DNA from 3 places in the Bacillus thuringiensis genome. Region 1 is predicted to be linked to each of the others. Evidence: predicted binding sites of a transcription regulator. Region 1 holds the regulator's gene; each other region holds the start of a gene.

Region 1 (11,153 bases):
ATACGTTTTCATTTTTCCACTCCCAATCTGGACAACCTTTTCTCTTCATTATATATAAGAAAATTTGCAATGATTGTCTGAATGCGGAGAGATAAAAAACTTTTTCTGTCGAAAAAACTCATTTACATAGAAAAACCTCTCCATGCCGGAGAGATTTTTCTGAAATCATTAAAGCATTTCTTTTACTTTACGAACAACGTTCTCTACAGTAAATCCATACTCTTCCATAATCTTCTCACCAGGAGCAGAAGCACCGAATGTATCGATACCTAACACATCTCCTTCAAGACCTACGTAACGGTGCCATCCGAATGTAGCACCCATTTCGATTGCGAAACGTTTTGTTACTGCTTTTGGTAATACAGATTCTTTGTACTCTGCAGTTTGAGCTTCAAAGCGATCCATAGATGGCATGCTGACAACAGATGCGTCAACGCCGTCTACTGCTAATGCTTTTTGAGCTTCAACAGCTAGGCTTACTTCAGATCCAGTTGCAAGTAAGATTACATCAGCCGTTTCTTTCTTGCTTGCAGAAACTACATATGCACCTTTTGCTACTTTTTCATACGTATCATCTTTTGCACCTTCTAATGTTGGAAGGTCTTGACGAGTTAATACTAAAGCAGTTGGTTTGTTTGTAGATTCTAAAGCTAGTCTCCAAGCTGCAACAGATTCGTTACCATCAGCTGGACGGATAACAGAAACGTTTGGCATTGCACGAAGCGCTGCTAATTGCTCGATTGGTTCATGTGTTGGACCATCTTCACCAACAGCGATACTGTCATGTGTGAATACATACGTTACTGGCAATTGCATTAATGCTGCAAGGCGAATTGCTGGACGTAAGTAATCAGAGAATACGAAGAACGTACCACCGTAAGTTTTTAAACCGCCATGTAGTGCAATACCGTTCATTGCTGCACCCATTGCGAACTCACGTACACCGTACCAAATGTTTTTACCGCTGTAATCGTCTCTTGTAAAGTCTTTTTCGTTATTCATGTATGTTTTGTTAGAACCAGCAAGGTCAGCAGATCCACCGAAGAATGATGGTACAGACTCTGCAATTGCATTAATTACAGTACCAGAAGAATTACGAGTTGCTGCTTTTGATCCTAATTCATAAGTTGGTAAGTTTTGCTCCCAACCTTCTGGAAGTTGACCGTTCATTGCTGCTTGGAATTCGTTTGCTAATTCTGGGTATGCTTGTGCATATTCACCTAGCATAGTGTTCCACTCTGCTTGCGTAGTTTCACCAACATCTTGTACTGTTTTACGGAAGTTGTCGTATACCTCTTCTGCTACGTGGAAGTCTTGCTCAGCAGTCCAAGCATATGCTTCTTTCGTTAATTTTGTTTCTTCTACGCCAAGTGGAGAACCATGTGAAGCTGATTTTCCTGATTTGTTTGGAGAACCGAAACCAATTGTCGTTCTTACTTCAATTAGCGTTGGGCGTTTTTCGTCAGCTTTCGCTTCTTCAATTGCTTTCGCGATTGCTTCAATATCGTTTCCATCCTCAACACGGATTACTTGCCATCCGTATGCTTTGTAACGATCTTCTACACTTTCAGAGAATGAACGATTTAAATCGCCATCTAATGAAATATCGTTTGAATCATAAAGCACAACAAGGCGACCTAATTGTAAATGAGCAGCTAATGAAGATGCTTCAGCAGAAACGCCTTCCATTAAATCTCCATCACCACAAATAGCGTATGTATAATGATCTACTACATTATACGCATCACGGTTATATTTAGCAGCTAAATGTCTTTCAGCCATTGCCATACCTACAGCAGTTGCAATACCTTGTCCAAGTGGACCAGTCGTTGCATCTACACCAGCTGTATGACCGTACTCAGGATGTCCTGGAGTTTTGCTTCCCCATTGACGGAAGTTCTTTAAGTCATCCATTGTTACATCATAACCAGATAGGTGAAGTAGGCTGTATAATAACATTGAACCATGACCTGCAGATAATACGAAACGATCACGGTTAAACCACGTTGGGTTATTTGGATTGTGTTTCATAAATTGAGTCCATAATGTATAAGCCATTGGTGCTGCACCCATTGGCATTCCTGGGTGACCAGAGTTTGCTTTTTCAATCGCATCGATGGATAATGTGCGAATCGTGTTGATAGAAAGTTGTTCGATTGAATGTGACATGCTATTCTTCCCTTCGCTTATATTAGTAAACGTTTTATACATTTATATGATAGCTTCCCACGCAAGATTATACAACATGTATCGACAAATATGTTGATATTTTTTTGGTTTTTTATAAAAAAATCAATGTTTCCGGGAATGTATGGGCATTCAATATGACATACTTTTTCATTATTTTTATTTTAAAAAGAAAGAGAATTATCTGTATATTTATACAAACTTCTTTTCTATACTTACTTTTTTCAATATGTTTTTAAAAACACAAAAAAGCATCTAACTTCGATGCTTTTCAAATAAGTTAAACAATCCGTTTCCGAATCGAACTTGAAATCAAATCAATTATAATTACCATTAAAATGATACCTAATAAAATAATCCCAACACGAGACCAATTCCGTGAACTCAGCGCAAAAATTAACGGTGTACCAATCCCTCCTGCTCCAATAACCCCTAAAATCGCAGCGGATCGTACATTAATTTCAAATCTGTATAACGTATACGATAGAAAATCCGGTAACACTTGTGGTAACACTGCATACCAAAGTATTTGAAAACGATTTGCTCCTGTTGCTAGTAACGCTTCCGTCGGTCCTTTATCTATGTTTTCAATTCCTTCTGAATATAGTTTCCCTAACATTCCAATAGAATGTAATCCTAAGGCTAATACTCCTGCAAAAGAGCCTGGACCAACAGCTTTTATAAATAAAAGAGCCATAACTAATTCAGGAAACGTACGAACAAAACTAAGTACAAATTTCCCAGATCCTGAAGTTAATTTTCCACTACTCATATTCGTTGCCGCCCAAAAGGCAAACGGAACAGATAAAAATGCAGAAATAAATGTACCTAATATCGCAATTGCCAACGTATCAATTAATCCATGTAATAAATCTTCACCATCTGGCAAAGATACATACGACCAGTCTGGATTCAATATCCCTGTCATAATTGCTTTCGTGATTTCACCTGCTGTGTCCTTTATCCCTTCTAATGGCACTCCTGAAAAGGCCCATACATATACAACTGTAAGTGCTATTAAAATAATCCAGCGATATATACTCGGTTTCTTCGGTTTTGGAACAATCATCGTCGTTCTATTCATTATAGTTTCTCCCGCAACAACGTACTAATGTAGTCAATTAACAAAACAACAATAAGGGTATAAATAATTATAGAAGCAGTTTGTTGATATTGTAAAAATCCAAGTGTACGATCATAATATAGTCCAATACCACCTGCTCCTACTAAACCTAGGACAGCCGCTGCACGTACATTCACCTCAAATGTATATAGTACATAGGAAACAAAGTGCGCTTTTACTTGTGGAATGACTCCATAAACAATCCATTGCACCTTATTAGCCCCTACAGCTGTCATCGCTTCTAGTGGGCCAGGGTCAATTGATTCAATTGATTCATACAACAATTTCGCTACGAGTCCAATTGAGAAAAAAGTAAGAGCCAAAATACCTGGAAGTGGCCCAATTCCAAAAATTGCTACGAAAATAGCCGCCAATAATAAATCTGGTATCGTTCGTATAAAATTTAAAATCATTCGAGCTGGACTGTATAAAAATGTGTTAGTAAACACATTACTTGCTGCAAACAATGCAAGTGGAATGGCTAAAATCGCTCCTAAAGTCGTCCCAATAATCGCCATACGTATTGTATCTAACATCGCTGTTGTAATAACTTGAAAATAACTCCAATCAGGTGGCACCATTTCTTTCAATAGATCTACCATATTTGGAAAACCGTCTACCAGTTTTGAAAATGATGCATCTACTTGTACACTACTACTCCACAGCATTAAAATAACTAAAATAAACGTTAATATATGTTTCAATTTACTCGGCGGCTTCGGTATTTCATTTGAATATATCGTCACGTCATTCATTTTACTGCCACCTCTAATAATTCGCTTTTCTGAGAAACGTCCCCATAAATTTCAGCAAATTTTTCATCCGTTGCTTCTTCTACTAAACCGTCAAAAACAATTTCTCCTGCATGTAATCCGATAATACGTGTCGCATATTGTCTAGCCAAATCAATAGAATGTAAATTTACAATTGTCGTGATTCCAAAATCTTCATTAATTTTTTTCAAATCATCTAGCACTTGCTTTGTCGTAAGTGGATCTAACGATGCAACAGGCTCATCTGCCAATATGATTTTTGCTTCTTGCGCCAATGCTCTAGCTATCGATACACGTTGCTGTTGTCCTCCTGATAATTCATCAGCACGTGCATATGCTTTTTCTAAAATATTCACTCTTTTTAATGCTTGAAATGCGAGCTCCACATCTTCTTTCGGAAACAAACCTAACGTTGTACGTAATGTGGAATGATAGCCAACACGACCAGCTAATACATTTTTTAATACTGTTGATCGCTTTACAAGGTTAAAACTTTGGAAGATCATACCGATATCTCGGCGCATACGCCTTAATCCTTTTCCTTTTGCAGCAGTAATAGACTCACCTTCAATAAAGATTTCTCCTTCTGTAATCTCATGAAGACGATTTACGGATCTGAGAAGTGTAGATTTTCCAGCTCCGGATAACCCGACCATTACAATAAACTCACCTTTTTGAATCTTTAAATTTATATTATTCAATCCCTTTGTGCCATTCGGATACATTTTGGAAACATTTCGAAACTCTATCACACATCTTACCTACTTTCAATGTATTATCAATAACTAAAAAACGGCAAACTAACTGAAATCTCACACCTTCCAGCTAGCCGCCAGTTCACTATGTATTATTGCGTCTTCACTGTCTTTCCATATTCACGAACAATATCAAATTTACTATCATCAGATTTAATATATCCTTCATGGGAATATACTTCTTTAATGATTTTACGGCCTTCCTCATTTTTTCCAATTTCAATGAAAGCATCTTGTAATTTCTTACTCCACTCTGCATCTAAATCAGAGCGTACAGAAATTGTATCGTTCGGAATTTTCTCAGTAAATTTCACTATTTTCGTTTGATCAAATATATTTGGATAATCTTTTTTTACAATATTACGAGCATCTTGGAATACAACAGCTGCATCTACATCACCATTTAAAAGAGCAATAAGCGACTGATCATGACCTTTTAATGTAACAGGTTTCACATCCTTTAGCGGATCAATTCCCTCTTTTAATAGAACAGCTGCAGGCCATACATACCCTGCTGATGATGTTACATCTTGATAACCAATTTTTTTACCTTTTAAATCTTTTACACTATTTATATTAGAGTCTTTTTTAACAACAAATTCAGATTTATAATAGTCTACTAAATCTTTTGTAGGAGCTCCTGTTTCATCCTCTACTCCAAAACGTTGCGCTTGTAAAATTACATTTGCAGCCTTCTTTTCATGTGCTAATACGTACGCTGTTGGTGGTAAAAACCCTACATCAACTTGTTTAGATGCCATCGCTTCTACAATTGTATTGTAGTTAGTTGAAATACTAACTTTTACCGGAATATTTAATTTATCGCTTAATAGCTTTTCCAATGGTTTTGCCTTTGCCTCTAACGTATCCGCATTTTGAGAAGGAACAAATTGAACATTTAAGGTCTTTGGTACATAACCTTTTTTCGTATCTTCATTTTTACTTGCACTTGACTCTTTCGTCCCGCAGCCACTTAATAATCCCGCTGCTAGTACAACTGTTGTACTCATTGCAAAAACTTTTTTCAACATATTAATGCCTCCATTTTTCTTGTTATATAAATACCTTCCGTAAACATGAAGAAATATATCACATATTTTGATACACAATTGGTTATTTACAGAATCTTTACACATTCTATACATTCACATCAAATTTCACTTCACATATTTGATATGATTAATTGGAAGATAACAATAGAAAAGGTGAGTCATATTGGAACATAATCAAACTGTAACTTTAAACATCTTATTAACAAGCGATATACATGGCACTGTTTATCCCATTCACTACCAAGATAACTCCCCAGCAGAACTTGGTTTAGCTAAAATTTCTACTCTTATAAAAAAAGAACGTTCCCAAAATATAAACGTTCTTTTAATTGATAATGGCGACTTTATTCAAGGAACACCATTTACTTATCATTATGTTACATACGAAAAAAACAAAAAAAACCCAATGTCCTTATTAGCGAATCACTTACAGTATGACGCTGCAATTATCGGCAATCATGAATTTAATTACGGAATGGATATATTAAATAATGCTGTGACTACTGCGAACTTCCCGTACCTATCAGCAAATATTTTAGATAAAAACATAAAAAAACCCTATTTCGGAAAACCTTATATAATCAAACAGATTGAATCCAATATAAAAATTGCTATTTTAGGGGTAACAACACATTACATCCCAAATTGGGAACAGGCCCATCACATTAAAGATTTACTATTTGAAGATGCATTAAAGACTACAAAAAAATGGGTTTCTTATATTCACGAACATGAGAAACCAGATTTATTAGTCGTAGCCTATCACGGTGGATTCGAAAGAGATTTACAAACTGGGGAACCGACTGAAGTGTTAACAGGTGAAAACCAAGGATATGCAATGTGCCATGAAATTGAAGGTATAGACCTTTTACTAACAGGTCATCAACACCGAGAAATTTCTCACACAATGGCTAACGGTATAACAATTTTACAGACCGGATGCAATGGACACTCAGTTGGAAAAGTAAAAGTAACATTCGAAAAAACAAAACATAAATGGGTGAAAAAAGAGAGCTCTTCTGAATTATTATCTGTACAAGGAGTTGAAGCGGACCAAAATGTAATTTCATTGGTAGCCGATTACGAAGAGAAAACACAAAAGTGGCTTGATCAACCTATTGGAATCATTCAGGGAGACATGCAAATTTCAGATGCTATGCAAACTCGTTTGCATGATCATCCTTTTATCGAATTTATAAATAAAATACAGATGGATATAGCTAATGTATCAATTTCTTGTACAAGTTTGTTCCATAATACATCTCCAGGTTTTCCGGAACATGTAACAATGCGTGACATCGTTTCTAATTATATTTATCCAAACACATTAAAAGTAATTAGAATAACTGGAGCAGATATAAAAGATGCTCTTGAACTCTCTGCTTCTTATTTCACATTAAAAACAGATGGGTCCATCATCGTAAGTCCTACCTACATAGAACCAAAGCCACAACATTATAATTACGATATGTGGGAAGGGATTTCATACGTATTAAACATTTCAAAACCAATTGGTGAAAGAGTAGAATCTTTACAGCATAACAGTGTTCCTCTTAATATGAATGAAGAATATGACGTTGTAATGAATAATTATCGTGCAAGTGGCGGTGGAAATTTCTTTATGTTTCAAAACAAACCGGTAGTAAAAGATATACCAACAGATATGTCTGAACTTATCGCTAATTATATATTGGAACATAAAACGATAGAAGCAACAGTTAATAACAACTGGAAAGTTATTAAATAACGATTTTTACAAATAAAAAAAGATGGGCTTCGCCCATCTTTTAATTTAATTTTGCATTATCTTGCTTTTTTAAAGCTTTTAATTTCGTCGGTGTAACATCTGTACCTTCTTCGTTAACAACTTTAATTCCTTTAAGTTCGTTTAACATATTTTGACGAAATCCTTTTAAATATTGTTCACGTAGCGATTGACGCTCACGTTGCTCTTCTTCAGTTAAACCTTCAGCTTTTGCTTTTTTCGCTAAGAAGTTAATGCGTTCAACGAGTTCGTGATTAATCATCTCGAATCCCCCTTCTAATCAAAACTGATTATTATCATACAATAGTTACTCTTCTTTATCAAGCAATTGCTTCGTATACTCTACATATCTACGATGTACAGTCGCCTTTGAAACATTATGACCAAATCCACGTAGTGTTGCTGCAATTTCTTCAAACGTGAGTTCACTTTTTCGCAAACGTACAATTTCCTCAATTGGCACTTCTTTTTTCTCTCTTCCTACACTTAAATGCCGATTTTTTAAATTTTTTTCTGGACGATAGCCTTTTTCTACTGCACGTTGCATACCTCGTTTAATTTTCAAATTATGAATCTTTCTTTGATATTCTTCAACAATACCAATAATATCTAATACCATCGAATCAGAATCCGACAATTGTAATTCACCATTATGTGTATGCGTATATACTTTTATACCTTCTTTATGTAAACAATGCATTAATGCGATTTTCGCATTTCCTCTACCAAGTCGCGTTTCATCTTGTATAAGTAACACATCAATTTGTTCGTCTCGAATTGTATCCAACACCTCTAATATACCGTCACGCTCAATTGTATATCCACTAGCCTGCTCTTCAATCACCTTAGAAACATTCATTTGATAGCGCTCAGCTAAATGCAATAATTCATCTTTTTGACGTAATAATGATGTTTCTTGTGCTTCTTTCGTTGTACTCACACGTGCATAAATAATTGCATTCATTTTGAACCCCTCTTTCTCCCTATTATTTCCCTATAGTGTAACATAAATCAGCCATTTGTTCGAACTTATGTTTGTAGAATGTTTTTTCACATGTTATACTTATTAATAAGAAAAATGAAAGAAAACGAGGTGTTAGAAAACATGGAAAAGTTAACGAAACGCCAGCAAGACATTCTCGACTTTATTAAGCTAAAAGTACAAGAAAAAGGATATCCACCTTCCGTACGTGAAATCGGTCAAGCAGTCGGCCTCGCTTCTAGTTCTACAGTGCACGGACATTTATCACGATTAGAAGAAAAAGGATACATTCGACGCGATCCAACGAAACCACGAGCGATTGAAATTTTAGGCGTAGACCGAATCGATACAGAAACACAATCTGTTATTCAAGTTCCAATTGTCGGAAAAGTTACTGCTGGTTTACCAATTACAGCTGTCGAAAGCGTAGAGGAACATTTCCCACTTCCAGCTAGTATTGTTGCTGGAGCAGACCAAGTGTTCATGTTACGTATTTCTGGAGATAGTATGATTGAAGCTGGTATTTTCGATGGAGATTTAGTTGTTGTTCGCCAACAACAGTCTGCATATAATGGTGAAATTGTAGTCGCTTTAACAGAAGATAACGAAGCAACTGTTAAACGTTTCTATAAAGAAAAAGACCATTTCCGTCTACAACCAGAAAACTCTTCATTAGAACCTATCATTTTAAAACAAGTGTCAGTTATCGGGAAAGTAATTGGCGTATATCGTGATTTACATTAAAAATAACAAAAGAAGATAATTACCTTATTTATATACGGTAATTATCTTCTTTTTTGTATTTTGATAGATTTCCATACATTCTATTTCTTATTAGCGAGTTTCAATCGTCACATCTCCAGCAGCCGTTTTACCGCTAATCTTTTTACTACCATTTCCAATTGTTACGTTATTATTTTCTTCATTAAAAATTGTTACATCTCCGGCAGCACTTTGCCCAGTAATTACCGCATCTTGTGGTTTTTCCGATAAAGTAATATCTATATCTCCCGCAGTTGAACTTGCTTCTAGATTATACTTAGAATCATGATCTTGAATATTTATTTCCCCACTTGTTGTTTTTGCGGTCACTTTCCCTAATACCTTCTTAAAGTTCACCTCACCAGCTTTTGTCGATCCCTCCACATTCTTAGCCGTTACTTGTTTCAACTCTACTTCTCCAGCAAGTGTTCTAACACTTACGCTATCACTTTTCACATCACTCATTTCGATTTGTCCGGCAGATGAATTTACTTTTACATCTTGGTAGGAGCGTTCGGGCACAAGGAGAGTCAATTTAGACGTTTGAAACCTAAAATCGTAAAAAGAAAAATCAAATGAAGCACCTTTTTCTCTTTCCCCAATAATTTTTAATGTGTCACCATCTTCTGCGATACGAATCTCTTGTTTACGTACATCTCCTGATTGCTTGATATAAAAAGAAGAGTCAGGAGATTTTCGGACAATAATATCCCCGGCATCTAACTTAACTTCTATATTTTTTAATGTTTCGTTTTTAATTATATTTTCTTTATCGCCTTTTTCAGCAGTTTGTACTGCTTTTTCATATGTTTGGGAAATTCCTATTACTCCAATAATGATACAAGCGATAGCGATTAAAAATAGTTTTTTCATCATTTACTCTCCTTTTATCATTTTGAAGTTCCATATTACATATCGTACACACAATCTCTTAAACCACTTTGTACTATAAAAAGCGATAATACATAATAATAAACCTACTCCAACAAACGTTATACTAACGAAAAGATCCAACCATATAAAAGTACCCATAAATACTTTTCCAATCACGAAAAATGGTGTTACTACACTAGCAATACCACCAATCCAAAAAGAAAATATAAAAGCAATAATTGCGACTAACGGGCCTAACACAATAATAAAATTAAACAAACTAAGTCCAATCGCTGCCATAACAGCTCTTGTCACATTTGAAGTCGATGGATTTTTTTTCATTTCATCGAAGCGATACATCGCAAGTAATTCTTTTGCGATTACTTTCGGAGAACCAAGGCCCTGTATTATTTCTGATTCAGTTTTCCCCTCTTCTATCCCAAATTGAAAGTGCTCTTCATAATCCGATAAAATATCTTGCCTCTCCTCCTCTGGTAACTTTCTAAGATAACTTGATAATTCTTTAAGAAACCCTTCTTTACTCATCCCATTCCACCCCTTCAATAATTTCTTGTACCCCTTTCGCAAAATCACGCCATTCTGTTACTAACAAATGAAATTGCGTTTCCCCTTGCTCTGTTAATTGATAATATTTACGAGGTGGCCCTTCCGTAGATTCCTTTAAATACGTTTGAAAATACCCTTCTTTCGTCAAACGGCGTAATAAAGGGTATACTGACCCTTCCGATATTAAAAATTTATTAGAAATTTGCTGAACAAGTTCATAACCGTAACTATCTTTACGTTTTACAAGTGCTAATACACAAAGTTCAAGCACACCTTTTTTAAACTGAACGTTCAAGTGCCATCCTCCTTTCCTA
Region 2 (11,153 bases), 480 kb from region 1:
TAACCGCCCAATTAACCCTTCCTTCTCATGCGCTAATCCTGTAACAATTTTTGCAATATCACCTGGTATAAGAAGAGTGTCTTTTTTCTTTTTTTCCAATAAAACTTTATGTACATCATCTTCACCTGTCATATCAAATATTACATCGACATGCATAGAAAGAAATGGAGTTACACTTTCTCCAATTGCAATCCCATATTCCTTAGCAATTTGTAATCCTTTTGCCACCGGATTTATATCAATAATCCCTATAATTTGAAATATATTCGAACTTTGTAACAGATTCAGCAGTGCGCTCCCGCCTTCACCTGCACCAACAATTAATACTTTTTGTTTCATATATTACACTTCCTCTCGAAGTAGCTCTGCAAATTTTTTCACACCTTTATCTTACTCGTTCAGCAACCTCTTGACAAACCACCTTTCCATATAACATCATTAAAATATACGAAATAATCTGAAAAGGAGCGTTATGTATGCAGCGTTACGTTGCTCTACTATTAGCACTCATCCCTATTTCATTAGCTGTGTTTGGTATAAAGTTAATGAGAGATACTGTATTCGGGATTCTATTTCCACCAATCTCTATACTGTGGTTACAATTTTTAATCGGCGCTCTCTGCTTCGGGCTCGGGTTTTATATCTTTGGTGGCTTCGTCGTACACCGAGATCGCAAACGAAATAAAGTACAAGCTCGCTTCAGAAGATAGGAAGGCCCCACTATTTATAAATAAAAAAATGAGACCGTTACACGCGGTCTCATTTTTTTATCGGCAATAACGTTCTTGCCGTTTCAGGGTAATCAGTAATAATCGCCGATATATTCATATCAAAATATTTACGCATAAGCGTTTCTTCATTAATTGTATAAGGGCGAACCTCTACACCACTTTCCATCGTTAGTTCAGCAATAGCATCTTGAAGATAACGATAATTCGGATGTACTGCTGTAGCTCCCATTTTTTTCGCGTATGCCCACGGACTATGCAAACCTTCGCGATATAAAATAGCTGTTTGAATATCAGGAGCCATCATATGGCACCGTTTCATACTGTAGTGATTAAACGAAGAAAATATAACGCGATCCTCTAAACTAAATTTCCGTACAAGCGTTATTACTTCTTCCTCTAAACCTCTGTATGGAATTTTATTATTTTTAAGTTCAATATTAAGTAGCAAACTCGTTCGTTCAAGCCATTCTAATACCTCTTCTAAAAGTGGTATTTTGCAAAAACCTACTTTATCACTAAATTTATAACTTGCATCTAACTTACATAAATCCTCATATACATAATTCCGAACCGCACCTTTTCCATTTGTTGTCCGGTCCACTGTTTCATCATGAATGACGACAACTTTTCCATCTTTCGTTAATTGAACATCAAGTTCAATTCCATCCGCTCTAGAAGACTCAGCCGCTTCAAACGAAATCATTGTATTTTCTGGGTACGTTCCAGCCGCACCACGATGTGCAAATATAAGAGTCATCCTCACTCCCCCAATCTTATGCTATACTATACGAAAAAGGAGGTACTTCTATGAGACCATTACAAATTTCTCCAGATACTGCAGTCCGCTTATCAAAAGCACTAGGTGTTCCACTTGAACAACTCATGCATATGCCGCAGCACATTTTAATTCAAAAGCTAGTTGAATTAGAAAAACAAAATAAAGACGAAGAATAATACAGTCCTGTTTTGCAGGGCTTTTTATTTCCCTCCATTATACCATGGATACTTTCCCTACTAAAATTCTTCAATAGATGTACTTCGGTGCAATTTAGCCGTTCCTTCATCATTTAATAATGAATCATATCTTTTCTTTTTTGTTACAAGTCATAAAGAAAGTAGACTATTTATTTATAAGTCCCCATTGCATCCTTAAAACACGATAATACAAAACTAGAAAGCCTTTATATTATTTTTTATTGAACGTGCGGAGCATCCCCTGATTCGTATAGTTCTTTCGCCTTTTCCTCCCCGAATGTAGTTAAAATATAATGTTGCTCTTCTAACGCATCCATTGCTCTAGTTGCTTTACAAACGCTATCTTCTTGAGCATCCGAGAAATAATTGTGATCTTCTACAATTTTACTAAAATCTTTTTTCACCCATCTATCAGCAATTGCTAATAGCTCATTTTTCTTCGCAAAGCTACTCTTATTTATGATTTCTTTTAATTTTTTAGCATTATTTTGAACCATTGGGATAGAGCCCGATTTTCGTTCTGCCACCACTTTTTGATGAGTCATGTGATGCATCGCTGTAATGACTTCGCTTTCAGTAGAATTTTCAGTAACATACACATCAACAAAGACTCCATCTACCTCTCTACCTACTATCGTTTGGTCTTCTTTTTTGTCTATTTGAGCACTCACCTCTTTATCAGCTGGATTATCGGCAAGTTCTAACATTCCAAATGTAACTGCTACAGCAAGAACTCCCATAGCTGCTACTATTCCTAACCAAGTTAAAATTTTATTTTTCATTCCCCTTCTCCCTATCTATACCTATTTAATTACCTTATAAAAAACTCACTTATATGTAATATTACTAAAAATAGGTTTTATTTTCCATGGTATGAAATAATCTCTTTTTCTCAACAAAATAAAAAGACCAACGAATCATAAAATTCATTGGTCATTGAGTGAAAAGTTTATTGGTTTTAAAATTGATATTAAGTATAGATTTCAAGAATTTGTCGGCTTAGCTAAAGAGTAAACCCTTACTATCTTTACTCTCAGCTAGCTTTATGTTCAAGTCTCAGTTTATCCGCAACCATTGCGATAAACTCAGAGTTCGTAGGTTTTGCTTTTGACATGGATACTGTATAGCCAAATAAGGATGAAATAGAATCAATATTACCACGGCTCCACGCTACTTCAATCGCGTGACGAATTGCGCGCTCCACACGGCTTGCTGTGGTATTATATTTCTTTGCGATATCTGGATACAATACTTTCGTAATCGATCCTAATAATTCGATATCGTTGTATACCATGGAGATTGCTTCTCGTAAATACATATATCCTTTAATATGAGCGGGTACACCAATTTCATGAATGATACTCGTAATACTCGCATCTAAGTTTTTCGGTTTTCCATCTACTGTTGTTGCTGATCGGAATGATGGTAGTGGACGTTTAATCATAGCGTTTGCTTTACCACTCACTTGACGAATATGACTCGTTAAATTCTCCATATCAAATGGTTTTAATATGAAATATGAGGCACCTAAGTCAACTGCTTTTTTCGTCACATCTTCTTGCCCAAATGCTGTCAACATAATTACGCTAGGCTGTCTTAACCTTTCAATATGTCGCATTTTTTCCAATACAGCTAACCCATCTAAATGTGGCATAATAATGTCTAAAACGAGTACATCAGGTTGCTTATCTGTTAATAAGTTTAAACACTCTTGACCATTATAAGCAATACCGATTACTTCCATATCATCTTGAGCGGCTACATAGCTCTCTAACATTGATACTAGTTCTTTATTATCATCCACAAGACATACTTTAATTTTCTCCACAGCTTTTCCTCCCTTACCGAATCGATTCTCCGACATGTGTATCCTTCTAGGCTACATGAATTGTTCGACAATTGTGTGAAAATTCCCTTTTAAAGTTTCTTACTTTCCGATAAAATCACAAAAAAATATGTTTATCGTTCATTTATTCCCTTTCGCAACACATTCCATCATAGAAATACAACGAAACGTTCAACCCTTTTCTTTTATTTTACAACAAAAAACACCTCTTGCGGAGCTTTTACAAAATTTCAACGAATTTTTCAACAGAAAAAACGAGCTAATATGTATTAGCTCGCTTTTTTCTCTTGATCATAAATATTAATTCCAGCTTGATGTAACATCCATTCAATATGAACACCATATCCTGATGTTGGATCATTTACAAATACATGTGTAACAGCACCAATCACTTTTCCATTTTGTACAATTGGACTTCCACTCATTCCTTGTACGATACCGCCCGTTTTCGCTAATAGGCGCTTATCTGTTACTTTTATGACCATACCCTTTGTGGCTGGAAATTTTTGCTGCACTGTACTAACAACTTCAATATCAAACGCTTCTACTTTATCTTGATCAATAACTGTTAATATTTTTGCCGGCCCTTCTTTTACTTGATGAGATAATGCGATAGGCATTGCTTTATCCATTATACCGTTTTTCATATTTGTATTTAATTTTCCAAAAATACCATATGGACTATTAATTGTAATATTGCCAATCACTTCACGATCAGGTGAGAATCTTGCTAATTTCTCCCCTGGATTCCCATGACTACCTCTTTCAATTGATGTAACTGTCGAGCGCATAATTTGTCCATCTTCGACTTGAATCGGCTTTTTTGTATCATTATCAGAAATAACATGACCAAGCGCCCCGTATTTCATAGAATCCGGATGAACAAATGTCATTGTTCCAATTCCAGCTGCCGAATCACGAATATACAAGCCAATTCGATAAGACGACTCACCGTTGTCTTTTTGTGGCGTTAGTTTCGTGCGAATATATTTTCCATCTCTTAACAATACAAGATTAAGCGGTTCACCTGTTTCTCCACTATTATGAATAAACGGTGCTACATCACTCATTCTTTCAATTGTTTTACCATTAATTTCAGTAATCATATCTCCAATTTGTACACCTGCTGTTTCACCAGGAGATATTTTACCTTTTTCAGTTTGAATTAAATGATGGCCTACAACAAGTACACCTTTTGTATTTAATTTCACACCAATTGATTGTCCACCTGGAATCACCTTAAAATCTTTTAACACTTTCACATTTACTTTTTTCACTGGAAAACCAGCAAGCTGAAATACCATATCAGCTTCACCATTTTGATGAGAATTTACCATAAGTCCTTGTTTTTGTTCATTCGAACTCACTGTAAACACATGACGATTTGTGGATGAAGCTTTGAAAACTGGTAATGATGATATTTCTGATTGTTGTCCCTCAAAAACAACAAGTTGTTTCGGTGATGAAATAAACGTTCGAAGCGGTTTAAAACATCCAATAAAAACTAAAGAAACAAGGAGACAAAGACCTATTATTTTTCGAAATTTTTCTAATTTCAACTTGTTCACTCTCCTCGCTCCTACCCCACATTCAGCCTTTTGGCTTCACTTTTTAATCTCTCCTTGCAGTGCTTTATTTATAACCGGAAGAATTAAGAAATCGTCATTTGAGAAAAAAAGCTATCCATTACTGGATAGCCTCTGCTGTCTGTTTAAAATGATGCGCTTGCGTAAGTAATTCTTTCGCATGCTCTGTCGTTAAATCTGTAATTTCCACACCAGAAATCATTCGAGCTATTTCTGTTACTTTATCCTCCATAGTTAAAACAGTAACTGATGTAATTGTCCGATCATTCGCTACTTGTTTTCGAATAAATAAATGCGAATCCGCCATTGAAGCTACTTGAGGTAAGTGCGTAATACAAAGTACTTGCGAGTTTACTGATACTCGATAAATTTTTTCCGCAATAGCCTGTGCAACCCGGCCACTTACACCCGTATCCACTTCATCAAAAATAACAGATGCAACCCCTTGATGCTTAGAAAAAATGCTTTTTAAAGCTAAAATGATACGAGATAACTCTCCGCCAGAAGCAACCTTTGAAAGTGGTTTTAACGGCTCTCCTGGGTTCGTTGAAATATAAAATTCCACATGATCGTAACCATCCGCCGTAAGTCTTACCGGTGCACCTTCCACAAGGGGCTCTTCTGCATTTCCTTCTCTCTTCATAATTCTCACTTCAAATTTCGTTTTTTCCATATATAATTCTTTTAATTCCTGATGAATTGCATTTGTAAGATGTTCTGCAAGCTCATGACGCATATTACTTAACAACGTTGCTTCTTTCAGAATAACACTTTCTAATTCCTTCAACTGTTTCTTCGTCGTTTCAATATGAACGTCTTTATTTTCAATCGTAAAAATTTCCTGTTCAATTTTATCAGCATACGCTAAAATCTCTTCTACAGTATTTCCATATTTTCTCTTCAGCATACGAATTTCATTCAAACGTGTTTCGATTTCATCTAAACGATTTGGATCATATTCCATCATATCGAGCTTTTCTCTCAGTTGATATGCAACCTCTTCTAACAAGTAATAGCTATTTGCAATTGAATCATGATTCTCTTGATACATTTCATCTAAATGTGTAATACTTTCCATTTGTCCCATTGCGCTTCTTACATTATCTAATCCTTGTCCGTCAGCACTTAACGAACGATATGCATCACCTAATGCTTTATAAATCTTTTCAAAATTAGAAATTTGCAATCGTTCCTCAGTTAATTCATTTTCTTCATCCATCTTTAAATCAGCTTTGCGAATTTCTTCATGCTGAAATTGAATTAAATCTAAGCGATGTGCCATTTGTTGTTCATTTTCACTTAACGATTTTAATTGTTTTTTTAATTTTTCATAGTCAGCGTATACATTTTGATATATGTCTAGTTGTTTAACGATTCGATCCCCATCAAAGTGATCAAGCATAAACAGATGTCGTTCTTCATTCATTAAATCTTGCGTTTCATGCTGTCCATGAATATCAACAAGTGTTTTCCCAATTTCTTTTAATATGCTAAGTGTAACAAGCTTCCCATTTACACGACATACACTCTTCCCGTTCGCAGCAATATCACGCTTCAAAATAATCATGCCATCTTCTATTTCTATATCTAACTCTTCTGCCTTTTCAATACATGGATGCTTCTCATCTTCAACATAAAACAGCCCTTCAATCTCAGCCTTTTCTGTTCCATATCGAACAAACTCTGCTGACCCACGGCCACCTACAAGTAAACTAATTGCATCAATAATAATCGATTTTCCGGCCCCTGTTTCACCGCTTAAAACCGTTAAACCTTTTTGAAAAGAAATATTTAATGCTTCAATAATAGCAAAGTTTCTAATCGATAATTCCGATAACAATGCCCCATTCACCTCGTTATAAAATAATCCCTTACTAAAGGATTTTCTCAGTTCTTCATTCAAATAATCATGCTATATATTTGTATGTATATACTCTTCTAACCCGCTTCATTGTACCAAACATTTGTTTTACGGGTCAATCCATCTATTTTCTAACTTTATGCATACAAAATATTATATTACAATTAGAAAAATCATATTTTTAACCAATAAAAATATCTTGTTCACTTCCCACTTTACGATGGAAAGCAAACAAGATTTTTTGTTACAACATATTTAAGAAACGATCAGAGACAACACCTGTATCGTCAGGTGTACGGCAAATAATTAAGCAAGTATCATCACCACAGATGGTTCCGATGATCTCATCCCACTCTAAATGATCAATAAGTGCTCCAAGTGAATGAGCGTTACCAGGCAATGTTTTTAGCACAAGCATATGTCCTGCCGTGTCTAATTTTACAAATGAATCCACTAGATTTCGTTTTAATTTTTGTAACGGGTTAAATCGTTGATCGGCTGGCAAGCTATATTTATAGCGCCCATCATGTAATGGCACCTTCACTAAGTGCAGTTCTTTAATATCGCGCGATACTGTTGCTTGCGTTACATTAAATCCCTCATTACGTAAAATATCAACTAATTCATCTTGTGTTTCAATTTCTTTGTTTGCAATAATTTCCCTGATTTTAATATGGCGCTGACCTTTATTCATACATTTGCACCTCACACTATCTCTTACCATAGTTTAAACATTGGTATACTTCACTTATTTATGTTAACTTATAATTCGTTTCTTGTACACAATTGTTTTTACAATCATTATACAATTACAACAAAAAGAGGAACAACATATGTTATTCCCCTTTCCCTTTTTGTTTTAGAACGTCATGCGCTTCTGTAACAACTTGCTCTATAGAAATCGGAGAATGATTTTCGCCATTCTCACGTTCACCATGCCATTTCAGATGAATTAAAAATTCAATATTACCATCCCCACCCGTAATTGGTGAGAATGTTAAACCTTCCACATCATAGCCCTCTTTTAAAGCAAAATCGACAATCATTTCCACAACAGCTTCATGTACTTTTCTATCACGAACGATACCTTTTTTCCCAACTTGCTCTCTTCCAGCTTCAAACTGCGGTTTAATTAATGCTGCTACATCTCCGTTAGGCATAAGCATTGTTTTTAAAACCGGCAGTATAAGCTTTAATGATATAAATGAAACATCAATACTTGCAAATTGAGGTAAACCACGTTCTAAGTCTGCTGGTGTCACGTAACGGAAGTTTGTTCGTTCCATTACAACAACACGCTCATCTTGACGTAATTTCCACGCTAGTTGATTGTATCCTACATCTAATGCATAAGATAATTTCGCTCCATTTTGAAGTGCGCAATCTGTAAAGCCACCAGTTGATGAACCAATATCTATCATAACTTTATCTTGTAAATCAAGATGAAATGTCTCTAATGCCTTTTCAAGTTTATAACCACCACGACTTACATACGGCATAACTTGCCCCTTCACCGTAATCTCAGTATCTTGCGAGATTTTCTCTCCTGGCTTATCAAGTCTCATTTCATTTGCATATACGAGTCCGGCCATAACGGCGCGCTTTGCTTTCTCACGCGTTTCTATAAGTCCTCGCTCTACTAATAGTACATCTACTCTTTCTTTTTTTACGCTCATTTGTTACGCCCTTTTTTGTTTTGATGGAATCATTGTATGAATACGGTCTACAACAGCATCTGTCGTTAAACCAATTTCTTCTAATAATTTTGTTACACTTCCGTGCTCTATGAAGCGGTCTGGAATACCCATTCGTTCAACTAATGCACTATGGTAACCATTTTCAGATGCAAATTCAACTACTCCTGTTCCAAAACCACCGATTAAACAAGCTTCTTCAATCGTTAAAATCGGTATATTCTTTCCTAGAAGATCATGTAAATATGCTTCATCCATTGGTTTAATAAAGCGAGCATTCACTACTTTCACTGAAACTCCAGCTTTTTCAAGACGCTCAGCGGCTTCCATTGCCATTGGTATTGTCGTACCAAACGTTAAAATAGCTGCTTGTGTACCCTCTTTTAACGTCTCCCACGTACCGATTGGAATCGCCTTTAATTCTTCATCCATAGGAACGCCAAGTCCATTACCGCGCGCATAACGCAGTGCGATTGGTCCATCTTCATATTGCATTGCCGTATAAACTAAATGTTGCCCTTCATTTTCATCTTTCGGCATCATAAGCACCATATTTGGCAAGTGACGTAAGAATGAGATGTCAAATACACCTTGATGCGTTTCACCATCTGCTCCTACTAATCCCGAGCGATCTATTCCGATGAAAACATTTAAGTTTTGGCGGCATATATCATGAACAACTTGGTCATATGCTCTTTGTAAAAATGTCGAATAAATTGCTAAGAATGGCTTCATTCCTTGCGTTGCCATACCTGCTGCCATTGTTGTAGCATGCTGCTCTGCAATACCTACATCAATCATACGATCTGGGAATTCTTTTTGGAATTTCTCAAGTTTTGATCCAACAGGCATTGCAGGTGTAATTGCTACGATACGCTCATCCGCTCTCGCTAGCTTAAGTACTGTTTCACTAACAACAGCACTCCATGCTGGTGCAACTTCTTTCGGCTTAACGAAGTCACCTGATTCAATTTTATAAGGTCCTGTTCCATGCCAAGTTCCAATAACGTCACTCTCAGCCGGTTTATAACCTTTTCCTTTTTTCGTAATAACGTGAACAAGTACTGGACCTTTTGTTTTCTTTGCATATTGCAACGTTTCGAATAACTTTTCATAATCATGCCCATCGACTGGACCTAAATATGTAAAGCCTAACTCTTCGAAAAAGACACCAGATACTAGTAAATATTTAAGACTATCTTTTATTTTCTCTGCTGTCGCAGCCACTTTCCCACCAACTGCTGGGATTTTCTTTAATATATACTCTAATTCATCTTTTACCCAGTGATATTTTCCTGCTGTACGTAAACGACCGAGTACATTATGAAGCGCACCAACGTTTGGTGCAATCGACATTTCATTATCATTCAAAATAACAATCATGTCTGTTTTTTCATGTCCAATATGGTTCAATGCCTCTAAAGCCATTCCGCCTGTTAAAGCACCATCCCCAATAATTGGTATAACATATTCTTTCGTTTTCTTTAAATCACGTGCCAGAGCCATTCCCATTGCAGCCGATAACGACGTTGAGCTATGACCAGTTTCCCATACATCGTGCTCACTTTCGCAACGTTTCGGAAAACCACATAGACCTTGATATTGCCTTAATGTACCAAACTCTTTCGCGCGTCCAGTTAAAATTTTATGTACATAGGATTGATGTCCTACATCCCATAAAAATTTATCTTGCGGGCTATCAAATAATTTATGCAGAGCAATTGTGAGTTCTACTACACCTAAATTAGGTGCAATATGTCCACCTGTTTGAGAGAGCTCTTCAATTAAAAACTTACGAATATCCTCACTCAATCCCTCTAGTTCACTGATAGACATATCTTTCAAAAAACTAGGGTTTTGAATTTGCGTTAGATCCACATGGATCACTCACTTTCATTTCATAATCTGTCAACATGTCAAATATTATAAAAAACATTTACACAAAACAAGAAATTCTCTTTTCTATTTTTCGTCTTGTCCCGCTATTAACCAGTCTATTGCGCCTTAATCCTATTATAAACCATATTTCTTTAGGCGATGAAAAAAATAGCCGCTAACACGAAGTGATAACGGCAATGTAATCTACATATATTTTTGCCAATAACAAGAAAAGAAAAACCTTTTCCTACATTTATATCATAAAATGATGAATGACTCAACAAATGAAAACGCTGTTATATTAGTTATTACGTTTTGCAATCAAATCGCAAATAGATAGTAAATATTCATCTTGTAATTGCAAGGAGCTAATCGCACCTTTTGCTTCTGCAATTGTTTCTTCTAAAATATCCTTTGCTCTATCTACAGTAAACAACGTCGTATATGTGCTCTTTTCATTAGAAAGATCGCTACCAATCGGTTTTCCAATCTCTTCTTCGGTTCCTTCGACATCTAAAATATCATCTCGAATTTGGAAAGCTAGACCGATATATTTGGCAAACGTAAGCAACCTTTCTTCTT
Region 3 (11,153 bases), 1.4 Mb from region 1:
AATACTTTTGCGAGTGCAACCTTCATTCGTTCACCCCCGCTTAGAACGTGCACAGGTTTATGAACATCCTCACGGCGGAATAGAAGCCGTGCAAGTATTGTGCGAACGAATGCTTCCGTATAGTTTGTTTCTTCTAGAACGTTTTCTAAAATGGTTTTATCTGTTTTTAAAATAGATAATGTTTGTTCGAAGTATCCAACTTTACAACTTTTCGATAGCTGCATGCCACGCTCGTTTGTGAGAAGCATGTTGAACAAAGTGGTTTTGCCGCTTCCATTTGCCCCTAAAATAGCTAGTTTTGCACCAGGGACAATAGTTCCATTCATATTTTTAAATAGTGTGCGGTCGCCTATTTTCTTTGTTGCTTTATTGAACTGTACTGCGACCTTACTATGAATGGGTGTATGGTATTGTACGTCAAACTGAGCTTGAGAAAAATCCTTTGGCTTTTCTTTCTTTTCTAATTTTTCGAGACGTGTCTCTAATGCTTTTGCTGCTTTACTAACCTGTTCTTGGCCATGAGCCCCACTTAATTTATAAAGTTTAGATTCAGATGAACTGAACCGTGTTGGGATTTTTGTCATGCTAGAAGCACGTTGCTTTTTTTGTAAAATGGATTGTTCTAAACGATTTTTTTCTTGTACGTATTGCTCATATTCTGCTTGTTTTTGTATTCGTTCACGTTCTTTTTGCTTTCGATAGTTGGAATAATTCCCTTTATACTCTTGGATAATACCGTCTTCAATTTCAATAATTTTGGTACATATATTATCTAGAAATTCACGATCATGCGATATTAAAACAAGTGCTCCTTTATAAGATGAAAGTGCCTTTTCTAATTGCTCTGTACCGACCATATCTAAGTGGCTTGTTGGTTCATCAGCGAATAAAATGCCTGCATTTTGTTCGAGAGCATGGGCAATCTTTAGCCGCATTCGTTCATCGCCGCTCATTACGTCGGTAACGTTTGAAATACTCCATTTTCCTTTTGCAAGGGAAGATGGAGTTTCCGGTAGTTCCTCGCTAAGCTGAGGAATGATGCTGATAGAACTATGATGAGTTACTATGCCTCTGTCGGCTTCTATTTCTTTACTTAATATTTGTAATAACGTAGATTTACCAGCTCCGTTGACTCCGACAATACCTATGCGATCCTGTGCTTGAATTTCCAGTGATGGTAACGTAAATAGTGTGCGATCACCAAAGCTCTTTTCAATATTACTTGCGAATAAAATAGTCATAAAAAAACCTCCCTAGTTTCACTAGAGAGGATAAACGTCGCCCTTGTATGTAAAAAATCGTATATAAATAAACGATTTTTTACATGATCGTTTCGAAAGAAAGTATCGACAAATGGACAGACTAATCCCCTGCTAGTTTTCATCATTTTTGTTCACTATTTGTGATGGATGAAATAAATAAGAGAATTAGAACTTCATTGGTCAAAGTACCTTCCTTTCATAATATTACTTTTATTGTATGCGCATACAAAAGGGTTTGTCAAACTTATTTCTATTTGCTATTTTTGAATTCATTATTATACAATTGTGCTTTTGCCAACGCCTCAGCATCGTTTTTGATTTCATCTAATCCATTCGCATCCCCAATAACATAACCTTCAAATGATGAACCAACAAAATCAAAGATATATTGGAATTGAGCGATAAGCGGTAATGCTTTTAGCTTTGGATTGTCCCCGCCAACGATGACAACATACATTTTTTTGCCTTTCATTTTTTCTTTGAAATGAAGAGATGTATCGCGCAAGCTTTGTGACCAGCGATCAACAAAGTTTTTCATATGTCCACTCATTCCGTACCAATACAATGGTGTAGCAAAGATGATTGTATCGTGCTCTAACATACGCTCGATTAACTGCTCGTAGTCATCATTTACAGGTTGGAATCCTTCTGCATCATGACGCTGATCTATGATTGGGTGGACGATATGATCACGCAAGTAAATTTGTTCTGTTTCAATTCCATCAATCACCATATGTGTTAAAGCTTCTGTATTTCCGTTTTGTCTTGAACTGCCTTGTATAACAAACATGTAATCATCCCTTTTCTTTTGTTTGCTTTAGGAGTGAAACGTGTTTTTGCAAATTCGTTTGAATGCTGGAAAGTAATGAGATTTGCTTTGTTACTTCATTGAGTTTATCTTCGTAAAGCGTAAGGATGCTGCTGCACGGATTGTCGTACAGGTGCGGCTCGATTTCGAGGCAGCGTAGCATCCTTGCTGTCTCGTCTAAATTTAGGCCGAGCTGTAAGTACATTTGGATAAGCTCTACTTTTTCAACGGCACTTTCGTCGAAATCACGATAGCCATTTGCAAGGCGCTTAGAAGGGAGTAATCCTTTTTCTTCATAATGTCTTAGTGATCTTTCGCTAACCCCGGTTTCTTTTGATAATTCTCCAATTCGCAATGCGTTTCACTCCCTTTAAATGTATTGTAAACCTTCACACTAATGTGAAGGTCAATGCTGTTTTTTCGCAAAAGAGTCTACATGATTTAAAAACACCTGAATAGCTTTAGACGGGATGAAATATTTGCCGCGCACGATGGAGAACGGGCGGATGAGTTGTTCATTTGGAACTTCGACGTGGAATAGCTCTTTTGCCAGTAGCTCTTTTCGTACAGTCCAATCAGAAAGGATAGCGATGCCAAGCCCGGCACTAACTGCTTCCTTTACGCTTTGGATACTACTAAATGTAAAGAATCGTTTCATTTTCAAATGGTGTTGATGAATAAAACGATCGCTATAAGCGCGTGTACCAGAACCACTTTCCCTTAATACCCATACTTGATCTTGGAGTGTGCTTTCATTTATTTCATTTGTGCGGAGCAATGGATGATTTGGCGGAACGACAAGCTTCATTTCATCTTGCATAAACGTTTCAACGTCAACATCAGCGTATATGACTTGCCCTTCTACTAGGCCGATATCAATTTGATTAGAGCGAAGGCTTTGCAAAACGTCTTCTGTATTTGAGATGAAAGTATGAACTTCGACGTGTGGATTTTCATTCGCATAGTTAGCCAGTATTTTTGGAAGTAAGTATTCGCCAATTGTGAAACTAGCACCGATGCGAAGAGTTCCTGTTACAACGTTATGTAGTTCGTTAATTTCTTGTTTGGCTTCTTCGTAAAGAGAGAGCATTTGCTTTGCATGTATATATAATATGTTTCCAGCTTCCGTAACTTGGACGTGCTTCGGAGAGCGTTGAATAAGTGTAGTGCCAAATTCGTTTTCTAAGTTGCGTATATGCATACTTACTCCGGGCTGTGAAAGGTTTAATAATTCTGCTGCACGTGAGAAGTGTTTCTGTTCAACGACAGTAACAAAAATTTTTAAAATATCTACGTTCATATAATGGGCTCCTTTCTTTTTCTATCATCTTATCATAAGTATTTCTGATGATAGAGATTTGGTATTGGTATTAAACTTATTATAGAAACTCTCTTATAATGTAAGTAGAAAGAACATGCATGTTCCAATACGATTATTGGGGTGGTACAAGGTGGAACAAACACTTGTTATACAAAAGAAGAAGGGCTTTGGATTTTCGCAAGGAATTGGGATTACATTATTAATCGCAATTGCCGCGAAATATTTAGCAGAGCTTCCATTTTTAAATATTATGGGACAATTAGTAATTGCTATTCTAATTGGGATGGTTTGGCGCGCTGCAATTGGAGTTCCTCATGATGCGATTGCAGGAACGAACTTTGCGAGTAAGAAGTTACTGCGCTTTGGGATCATCTTACTTGGAATGCGATTAAATCTTGTTGATATTGCGAAGGCGGGACCGAAAGTATTGGTCATCGCGGCGGTTGTTATTACATTTACTATTTTTGTTGTATACGGACTAACGAAAGTATTTAAAGTAGAAAAGAAACTTGGGATTTTAACAGCATGCGGTACGGCAATTTGCGGCGCGGCCGCGGTCGTGGCAATTGCACCGCAAGTGAAAGCAAAAGATGACGAAACAGCAGTTGGAGCAGCGATCATCGCAATTTTAGGTACAATATTTACGCTTATTTATACGTTATTATATCCAGTGCTTGGTTTATCTCCATACGGATATGGAGTGTTCTCAGGGGCGACACTGCATGAAATTGCTCACGTAATTGCGGCTGCGGCGCCAGGAGGAAGCACGGCTGTAGATATCGCAGTTATCGTGAAATTAACGCGCGTTGCAATGCTTGTACCAGTAGCGATTTTAATCGGATTATGGTTTGGTAAGAGTGAAGGTAGCGAGGAAAAAAGATCATGGCGCGACCTTCCAATTCCATGGTTCATCTTCGGGTTTTTAGCAATGAGTGCAGTGCATTCGCTTGGGATTATTCCAGAAGTTGTTGCGGGATACATTGTTGTCATTGCTTATATGCTAATCGCAATGGCGATGGCGGGGCTCGGTTTAAATGTAGAGTTTAAAACGTTCCGTAAATTAGGAAGTAAAGCATTCGTGGCAGGACTGATTGGCTCGGTTTGCTTATCGGTTCTTGGATACGTTCTTGTATGGGGATTAGGATTTATGTAAGTAGGACGAAGAAGCTGTTCCAAAAGATATTTTGGGGCAGCTTCTTTCTTATGCTTATGGTGCTACTGATGTTGATATTTGTCGGTAAGTCGATATATTTGGGAAATCGCCGATATAAATGGAGTTGCGCTGATATATTTAAAAAATCGCTGATATAAATTGAATTACTCTTGTACTTTGTTAGAGAAGATATGCAGTGAAATGTTTTTCTAAAATTTGTAAAGATATCTTTACTTTTGAAGGTGGATCCTATGGGTGTGAAAAATAAAATAAAAGAGTTAAGAAAGCAAAATCATATAACACAAGTTGAAATGGCAAAGGCGATGCAGGTGACGCGGCAGACAATCGTGGCGATTGAAAACCATCATTATAACCCGAGTCTAGAGTTATCCTTAAAAATCGCCAAATATTTTGGAGTGAAGGTGGAGGAAATGTTTACGCTAGAGTAAGGGGAGGAAAAATGAACGATACTAAAAAGTTATTTATAGGTGCGACTTTTGGATTGTTTTTAGGAGACATTATAGTTCATATTATGAATCCGGCTATACCAATTTTACCGCTCGTAGTGAGTAACGTTTTAGCAATTGTATTTTTGATAGTGTATGTGTATTACAAAAAACGTAAGTACAAAAAAGAAGAACTTCCCGATATAGATGAGCGAGTAAATGAAAATATAAAAAAGCATGTAAACGTCTCATTTGTATTCGCATTTCTGTTGCTTATTGTTTATATTGTTGCGAGTAAAGCAATAGGCAGGGCTGTTATACCAGTGCAAGAGATATTTATAATATGTAGTTCCTTATTTGCAGGTAGTCTCATTATAGGAGTTATGGTAGGAAAACGAGCATAGCGATAGGGGGAATAAAAAATGCAGGATGAGTTTGAGAGATTTCAGTCAGATAAAGCGTTTAAATATGTAGGGCTATTTTTTACGATTAGTTTAGCGATATGGAGTTTATATAATTTAATTGTTGATGGAAATGCTGGTATGCCGTTTGTTTTATTTGTACTAGGGCAGTGGGTGTATTTTCTTGTGAACTATTGGCCGAAGTGGAAATATAGAAATCGAAAAGAGGTTGATCATGTATGAGTAAGAGAGAGGTCATGAGATTCGTAGGGAGTTTGCTTGTAGCAGGAATTCTTTTAAATACGAGTTTAATGATTTTAAGTATTTCGTAAGGAACTATTTTTATATCGAATGTAGCGCTAGTCATTTTATATGGAATTTCGGAATATAAAGAGCAGAAGCGTTTGAAAGAAGAGGGAGTACCATCGATTGATGAGCGAGTTGTGAACAAGATGAAGTCATATTTTACGATTTGTATTACAAGCTTCGTTTTCTTGTTTATTATGTATCTTTGTGTAAATAAGTATTTAGATAGGCAAGCAGTACATGTAACTGAGCTATTATATATTGCTATTTTTGGTTTATTAATAAGTATCGCATCAACGAGCGTATTAGCAACAAGGGATAATAGATAGAAAAAGGGGAACTGGGATGGGATTACCGGTGTTATGTGTCGCTACAGCTATATTTGCGCTTCTTTGGGGAATGCAAAATTTTTCTCGTAATCCAGTGCCGAGTATTTGTATTATGATTGGTACTGTAGGTTTATCGTATTATTTATTATTATTAGCCCATTATCATAAAACGGCAACGAGTGTTGTTGTTGGAGCACTTATTTTATTTTGTGGGCGCGCCATACAAAAGGGGTTATTTCCATAAAAGCTGTTTATACACTTTGTATAAACAGCTTTTTGTATTTTTTTTACAAAATGCTTGAAAGTGACGTAACGTCATCTTTTATAATGAGGGGGAAGAGGTGATGGTAGTGATTTCAATACAAGAATTGACGAGGGAAACAGGGGTTACAGTACGTACACTACGTTATTATGATCAAATAGATTTATTAAAGCCGAGCGGAAAAACAGAGGGTGGGCATCGGTTATATAGTGAAGCTGACGTTATTCGTTTGCAACAAATTTTATTTTTAAAAGAAATGGGATTTTCATTAAAAGAAGTTGCGAATATGTTAGTAAAAGGTGAGCTGGATTTGAAAAAATCACTTGAAAACCAACTTCGATTTGTACAAGAAGAGCAAAAGAAGTTCAATCGAATGGAGCGTGTTTTACAAGCGGTTGTTTATTCGGTAGATGTAGAGGGAGAACTTGATTGGAAAGTTATGTTTGAACTTATTCAGCTTTCAAAACAGTCTCCTCGTATACGTGAAATATTTCAAAATGAAGTATTTTCAAAGGAAGAACAAAAGTTGCTTCATAATTTGCCGAATATGAGTGAGGAAGATCCGAATGTTTTAGAATGGGTAGATTTATTAAAGCAATTACGTATTTTTATGAAAGAGGGTAAAGAAGCCGCTAGTGATGAGGTACAAAGGGCAATGAAGAGATTAATGCAAAAGTGTTTAGAAATGGCTAATGGTGACGAAGCGTTTTTAGATAAGTTATGGGAAGTTAGAAAATCAAAGGAAGATTCACAGAAAATGAGCATGTATCCAATTGAAGAAGAGTTTTTATTATATATGGATGAAGCTTTTCGTATTTATGATGAAAGGGAGAAGGATAAATGAGCATACTCGCAGAATATCGTTGGTATTTTTTAATTGGGGCAGAGATTATATTTTGGTTATCGGCTATCGGTTTCTTTTTACTCCGTTACGGATTTCGTTTGAAGAAGGCGAGCTTTATTATGGGGATTGTACTCCTCGTAAATGAAGTGTTTATTTTAACATTAGGGGCAGTGGACTATTATCAAACAGGAAAGTTCTCTAATTTTCAAATTATTACTGTAATTATTTTATTGTATGCAGTTTTCTATGGGAAAAAGGATTTGAAGAAGCTTGATATATTTGCGCAAAAGCTAGTTGCGAAATGGCGTAATGAACCAGCGCCTATTATTGAAAAACAGATAGAATTAACAGGTATGGCCTATGCAAAGCAGGAAATAAAAAATTGGGTATTACATCTTGTTTTATTCGTTGGTGTGCACATATTCTTTTTCTTCGCGTATGGATTTATTCCATTTGAACAATGGGGTAATTGGTTAGAATCGGGAATCGTTTTAAATAAAGCTGCAAGTCGCGTGAGCCAAGTGTGGGCGATTATATTTTTAGTTGATACAGCGATTTCATTTTCATATGTGTTTTTTCCGAAGAAGGAGAAAGGAAAAGAAAAGCTACTTTCATAGTTGAAAGTAGCTTTTGGGTATACAAATAATTTTTATAGGAGAGGATGACAATAGGAAAAAGAATCAGTTTTATATGTCTATTTCTTTTTACTTTAGTAGCATGTTCACCATCTAACACTACAATTGATAAGAAGAACGATGTCATTGTAAAGGGAACCAGGATTTCCAATCTAGATAAATTTGAAAAGTTCGTTTTGAATGTCGAGCAAAGGGAAGTTGATAAAATAAGAATTGTACAGTATACCCTTGAAGGGGACCCGATTTTTCAAACGTTAGAGTATAGTGGGAACGATATATTTTATGTGTCAGATAATAGAAAAGACAAATTTGCTGGGAAGGATAAAGGGTTACATAAAGATAGTTGTAAAAGTATTGTTAAAGACCAGCGCGAATCAGGAATCACTTATAGGCTAATAGATTGTACGAATGAAGCTGGGCGCAATGGATATGACTTAGTATATGTACCTAAAAAATAGAGTTAGTAGAGGAAGGAAGTATTTACTCCTTCCTTTTTCTATGTGTATATTGTCGAAAACTTTACCGAATATCTGTTCGTTTTTTTAGGTTTTTTATAGGCATTCGTGGTAAAATAATAATACAGATTTTTATGAGGAGGTCGGATTTTACTTGGAACATCAATTTGAAATTATATCAGCGTATTCCCCGCAAGGTGATCAGCCGGTAGCTATAGAGAAGCTTGTAGAGGGAATTAATAGTGGAAAGAAAAAGCAAGTGTTGCTTGGAGCGACAGGAACGGGTAAGACATTTACGATTTCAAATGTCATTAAAGAAGTGCAAAAGCCAACACTTGTTATGGCTCACAATAAAACGTTAGCAGGACAGTTATATAGTGAGTTGAAAGACTTTTTCCCGAATAATGCAGTTGAGTATTTTGTTAGTTATTACGATTATTATCAGCCGGAAGCGTATGTACCACAAACAGATACGTTTATTGAAAAGGACGCGCAGATTAATGATGAAATTGATAAATTGCGTCACTCAGCAACGTCTGCATTATTTGAACGGGACGATGTAATTATCGTTGCGAGTGTTTCGTGTATATATGGTTTAGGTTCTCCTGAAGAATACCGCGAGTTAGTTGTATCACTTCGAGTTGGTATGGAGAAGGACCGCAATCAATTGCTTCGTGAACTTGTTGATGTACAGTATGGACGTAATGATATTGATTTCAAGCGTGGTACATTCCGTGTGCGCGGAGATGTAGTTGAAATCTTCCCAGCATCACTTGATGAGCATTGTATTCGAATTGAATTTTTCGGTGATGAAATCGATCGTATTCGTGAAGTAAATGCGTTAACAGGTGAAGTATTAGCAGAACGTGATCATGTAGCAATCTTCCCAGCATCTCACTTCGTTACACGTGAAGAGAAAATGAAGGTCGCTATTGAAAATATTGAAAAAGAATTAGAAGAGCGTTTAAAGGAATTAAATGATAACGGTAAGTTGTTAGAAGCGCAGCGTATAGAGCAGCGTACACGTTATGATTTAGAAATGATGCGCGAGATGGGCTTTTGTTCAGGGATTGAAAACTATTCCCGTCATTTAACACTTCGTCCAGCGGGTGCAACACCGTATACGTTATTGGACTATTTCCCGGAAGATTTCTTAATTGTTATGGATGAGTCGCACGTATCAGTGCCACAAGTAAGAGCGATGTATAACGGGGACCAAGCACGTAAGCAAGTGCTTGTGGATCATGGATTCCGTCTGCCGTCAGCTTTAGATAATAGACCGCTCATGTTTGATGAGTTTGAGGAGAAAACGAATCAAGTTATTTACGTTTCGGCGACGCCAGGACCGTACGAGTTAGAGCAGTCACCAGAAGTAATAGAACAAATTATTCGTCCAACAGGGCTTTTAGATCCACCAATCGATATACGACCTATTGAAGGGCAAATTGACGATTTATTAGGAGAGATTCAAGATCGTATTGCAAAAAATGAACGTGTATTAATTACGACTTTAACGAAGAAAATGTCAGAGGATTTAACGGACTACTTAAAAGATGTAGGAATTAAAGTTAACTATCTTCACTCTGAAATTAAAACGTTAGAACGTATTGAAATTATCCGCGATCTTCGCCTTGGTAAGTTTGATGTACTGGTCGGTATTAACTTATTACGAGAAGGATTAGATATTCCAGAAGTATCACTTGTAGCGATTTTAGATGCTGATAAGGAAGGGTTCTTACGTTCAGAGCGCTCATTAATTCAAACAATTGGTCGTGCCGCGCGTAATGAAAACGGCCGAGTTATTATGTACGCAGATCGTATAACAAGATCAATGGGAATTGCAATTGAAGAAACGCAGCGTCGTCGTACTATACAAGAAGCCTACAATAAAGAGCATGGTATTACGCCGAAAACGATTCAAAAAGGCGTACGTGATGTAATCCGTGCAACGACAACTGCTGAAGAGACAGAAACATACGAAGCAACTCCTGCTAAGAAAATGACGAAAAAAGAGCGTGAAAAGACAATTGCGAAGATGGAAGCAGAGATGAAAGAAGCAGCAAAAGCGTTAGACTTCGAGCGTGCAGCTGAACTAAGAGATTTACTATTAGAATTAAAAGCGGAAGGGTGAAAAGAGTGAGTAAGAGCAAGGATTTTATCGTTGTAAAAGGTGCTAGAGCACATAACTTAAAAAATATTGATGTAACCATTCCGAGAAATCAGCTTGTCGTTGTAACGGGATTGTCTGGTTCGGGGAAATCATCATTAGCATTTGATACGATTTATGCAGAAGGGCAGCGCAGATACGTAGAATCGTTATCTGCGTATGCGCGCCAGTTTTTAGGACAAATGGATAAGCCGGATGTAGATACGATTGAAGGATTGTCACCAGCGATTTCAATCGATCAAAAAACGACGAGTCGTAATCCACGTTCAACTGTCGGAACGGTAACGGAGATTTATGATTATTTACGTTTATTATTTGCGCGAATTGGTACGCCAATTTGTCCAAATCATGGGATTGAAATTACATCACAAACAGTAGAGCAGATGGTAGACCGTGTTCTTGAATATCCTGAACGTACGAAATTACAAGTGTTAGCTCCTATCGTTTCTGGTCGTAAAGGTGCACATGTGAAAGTACTTGAAGATATTAAGAAGCAAGGATATGTTCGTGTACGTGTTGATGGTGAAATGCTCGATGTGTCTGAAGAGATTACGTTAGATAAAAATAAGAAGCATTCCATTGAAGTTGTAATTGACCGTATTGTTGTAAAAGAAGGAATCGCAAGCCGTCTTGCTGATTCACTTGAAAGTGCATTAAAGCTTGGCGGAGGCCGAGTTTTAATCGATGTAATGGGAGAAGAGGAACTTCTATTTAGTGAACATCATGCTTGTCCGCATTGTGGTTTTTCAATCGGAGAATTAGAG

What was found. Region 1 encodes LexA, which represses DNA repair genes until DNA is damaged. Its sites were predicted from a motif close to CGAACATATGTTCG; they were not measured.
Positions count from the first base shown of each region.
Region 2: a site for LexA is predicted at 7,096-7,109, ahead of recN (DNA repair protein RecN). Genes of this name have one in related genera too.
Region 3: a site for LexA is predicted at 8,291-8,304, ahead of uvrB (excinuclease ABC subunit B). Genes of this name have one in related genera too.

Region 1 covers NZ_CP012099.1:3,542,374-3,553,526, forward strand. Annotated here, with positions in the region: gene sirA (sporulation inhibitor of replication protein SirA) at 1-12, opposite strand, end outside; gene tkt (transketolase) at 169-2,169, opposite strand; gene phnE (phosphonate ABC transporter, permease protein PhnE) at 2,468-3,271, opposite strand; gene phnE (phosphonate ABC transporter, permease protein PhnE) at 3,271-4,065, opposite strand; gene phnC (phosphonate ABC transporter ATP-binding protein) at 4,062-4,835, opposite strand; gene AC241_RS18180 (phosphate/phosphite/phosphonate ABC transporter substrate-binding protein) at 4,931-5,869, opposite strand; gene AC241_RS18185 (bifunctional metallophosphatase/5'-nucleotidase) at 6,054-7,637, shown strand; gene AC241_RS18190 (DUF896 domain-containing protein) at 7,678-7,917, opposite strand; gene AC241_RS18195 (YneB family resolvase-like protein) at 7,963-8,619, opposite strand; gene lexA (transcriptional repressor LexA) at 8,761-9,381, shown strand; gene AC241_RS18205 (DUF4097 family beta strand repeat-containing protein) at 9,472-10,275, opposite strand; gene AC241_RS18210 (DUF1700 domain-containing protein) at 10,276-10,818, opposite strand; gene AC241_RS18215 (PadR family transcriptional regulator) at 10,811-11,134, opposite strand.
Region 2 covers NZ_CP012099.1:4,024,726-4,035,878, forward strand. Annotated here, with positions in the region: gene AC241_RS20645 (sigma-54 interaction domain-containing protein) at 1-339, opposite strand, end outside; gene AC241_RS20650 (DUF2627 domain-containing protein) at 477-710, shown strand; gene AC241_RS20655 (glycerophosphodiester phosphodiesterase) at 760-1,488, opposite strand; gene AC241_RS20660 (YycC family protein) at 1,539-1,685, shown strand; gene AC241_RS20665 (PRK06770 family protein) at 1,925-2,488, opposite strand; gene spo0A (sporulation transcription factor Spo0A) at 2,740-3,534, opposite strand; gene spoIVB (SpoIVB peptidase) at 3,822-5,120, opposite strand; gene recN (DNA repair protein RecN) at 5,239-6,978, opposite strand; gene argR (arginine repressor ArgR) at 7,244-7,693, opposite strand; gene AC241_RS20695 (TlyA family RNA methyltransferase) at 7,836-8,675, opposite strand; gene dxs (1-deoxy-D-xylulose-5-phosphate synthase) at 8,679-10,571, opposite strand; gene ispA ((2E,6E)-farnesyl diphosphate synthase) at 10,873-11,153, opposite strand, start outside.
Region 3 covers NZ_CP012099.1:4,939,519-4,950,671, reverse strand. Annotated here, with positions in the region: gene abc-f (ribosomal protection-like ABC-F family protein) at 1-1,241, opposite strand, end outside; gene AC241_RS25670 (flavodoxin family protein) at 1,513-2,052, opposite strand; gene AC241_RS25665 (MerR family transcriptional regulator) at 2,057-2,425, opposite strand; gene AC241_RS25660 (LysR family transcriptional regulator) at 2,477-3,370, opposite strand; gene AC241_RS25655 (YeiH family protein) at 3,522-4,544, shown strand; gene AC241_RS25650 (helix-turn-helix transcriptional regulator) at 4,796-4,993, shown strand; gene AC241_RS25645 (hypothetical protein) at 5,005-5,394, shown strand; gene AC241_RS25640 (hypothetical protein) at 5,413-5,634, shown strand; gene AC241_RS25635 (ATPase) at 5,730-6,026, shown strand; gene AC241_RS25630 (hypothetical protein) at 6,043-6,270, shown strand; gene AC241_RS25625 (MerR family transcriptional regulator) at 6,371-7,132, shown strand; gene AC241_RS25620 (hypothetical protein) at 7,129-7,749, shown strand; gene AC241_RS25615 (DUF4362 domain-containing protein) at 7,794-8,225, shown strand; gene uvrB (excinuclease ABC subunit B) at 8,377-10,353, shown strand; gene uvrA (excinuclease ABC subunit UvrA) at 10,359-11,153, shown strand, end outside.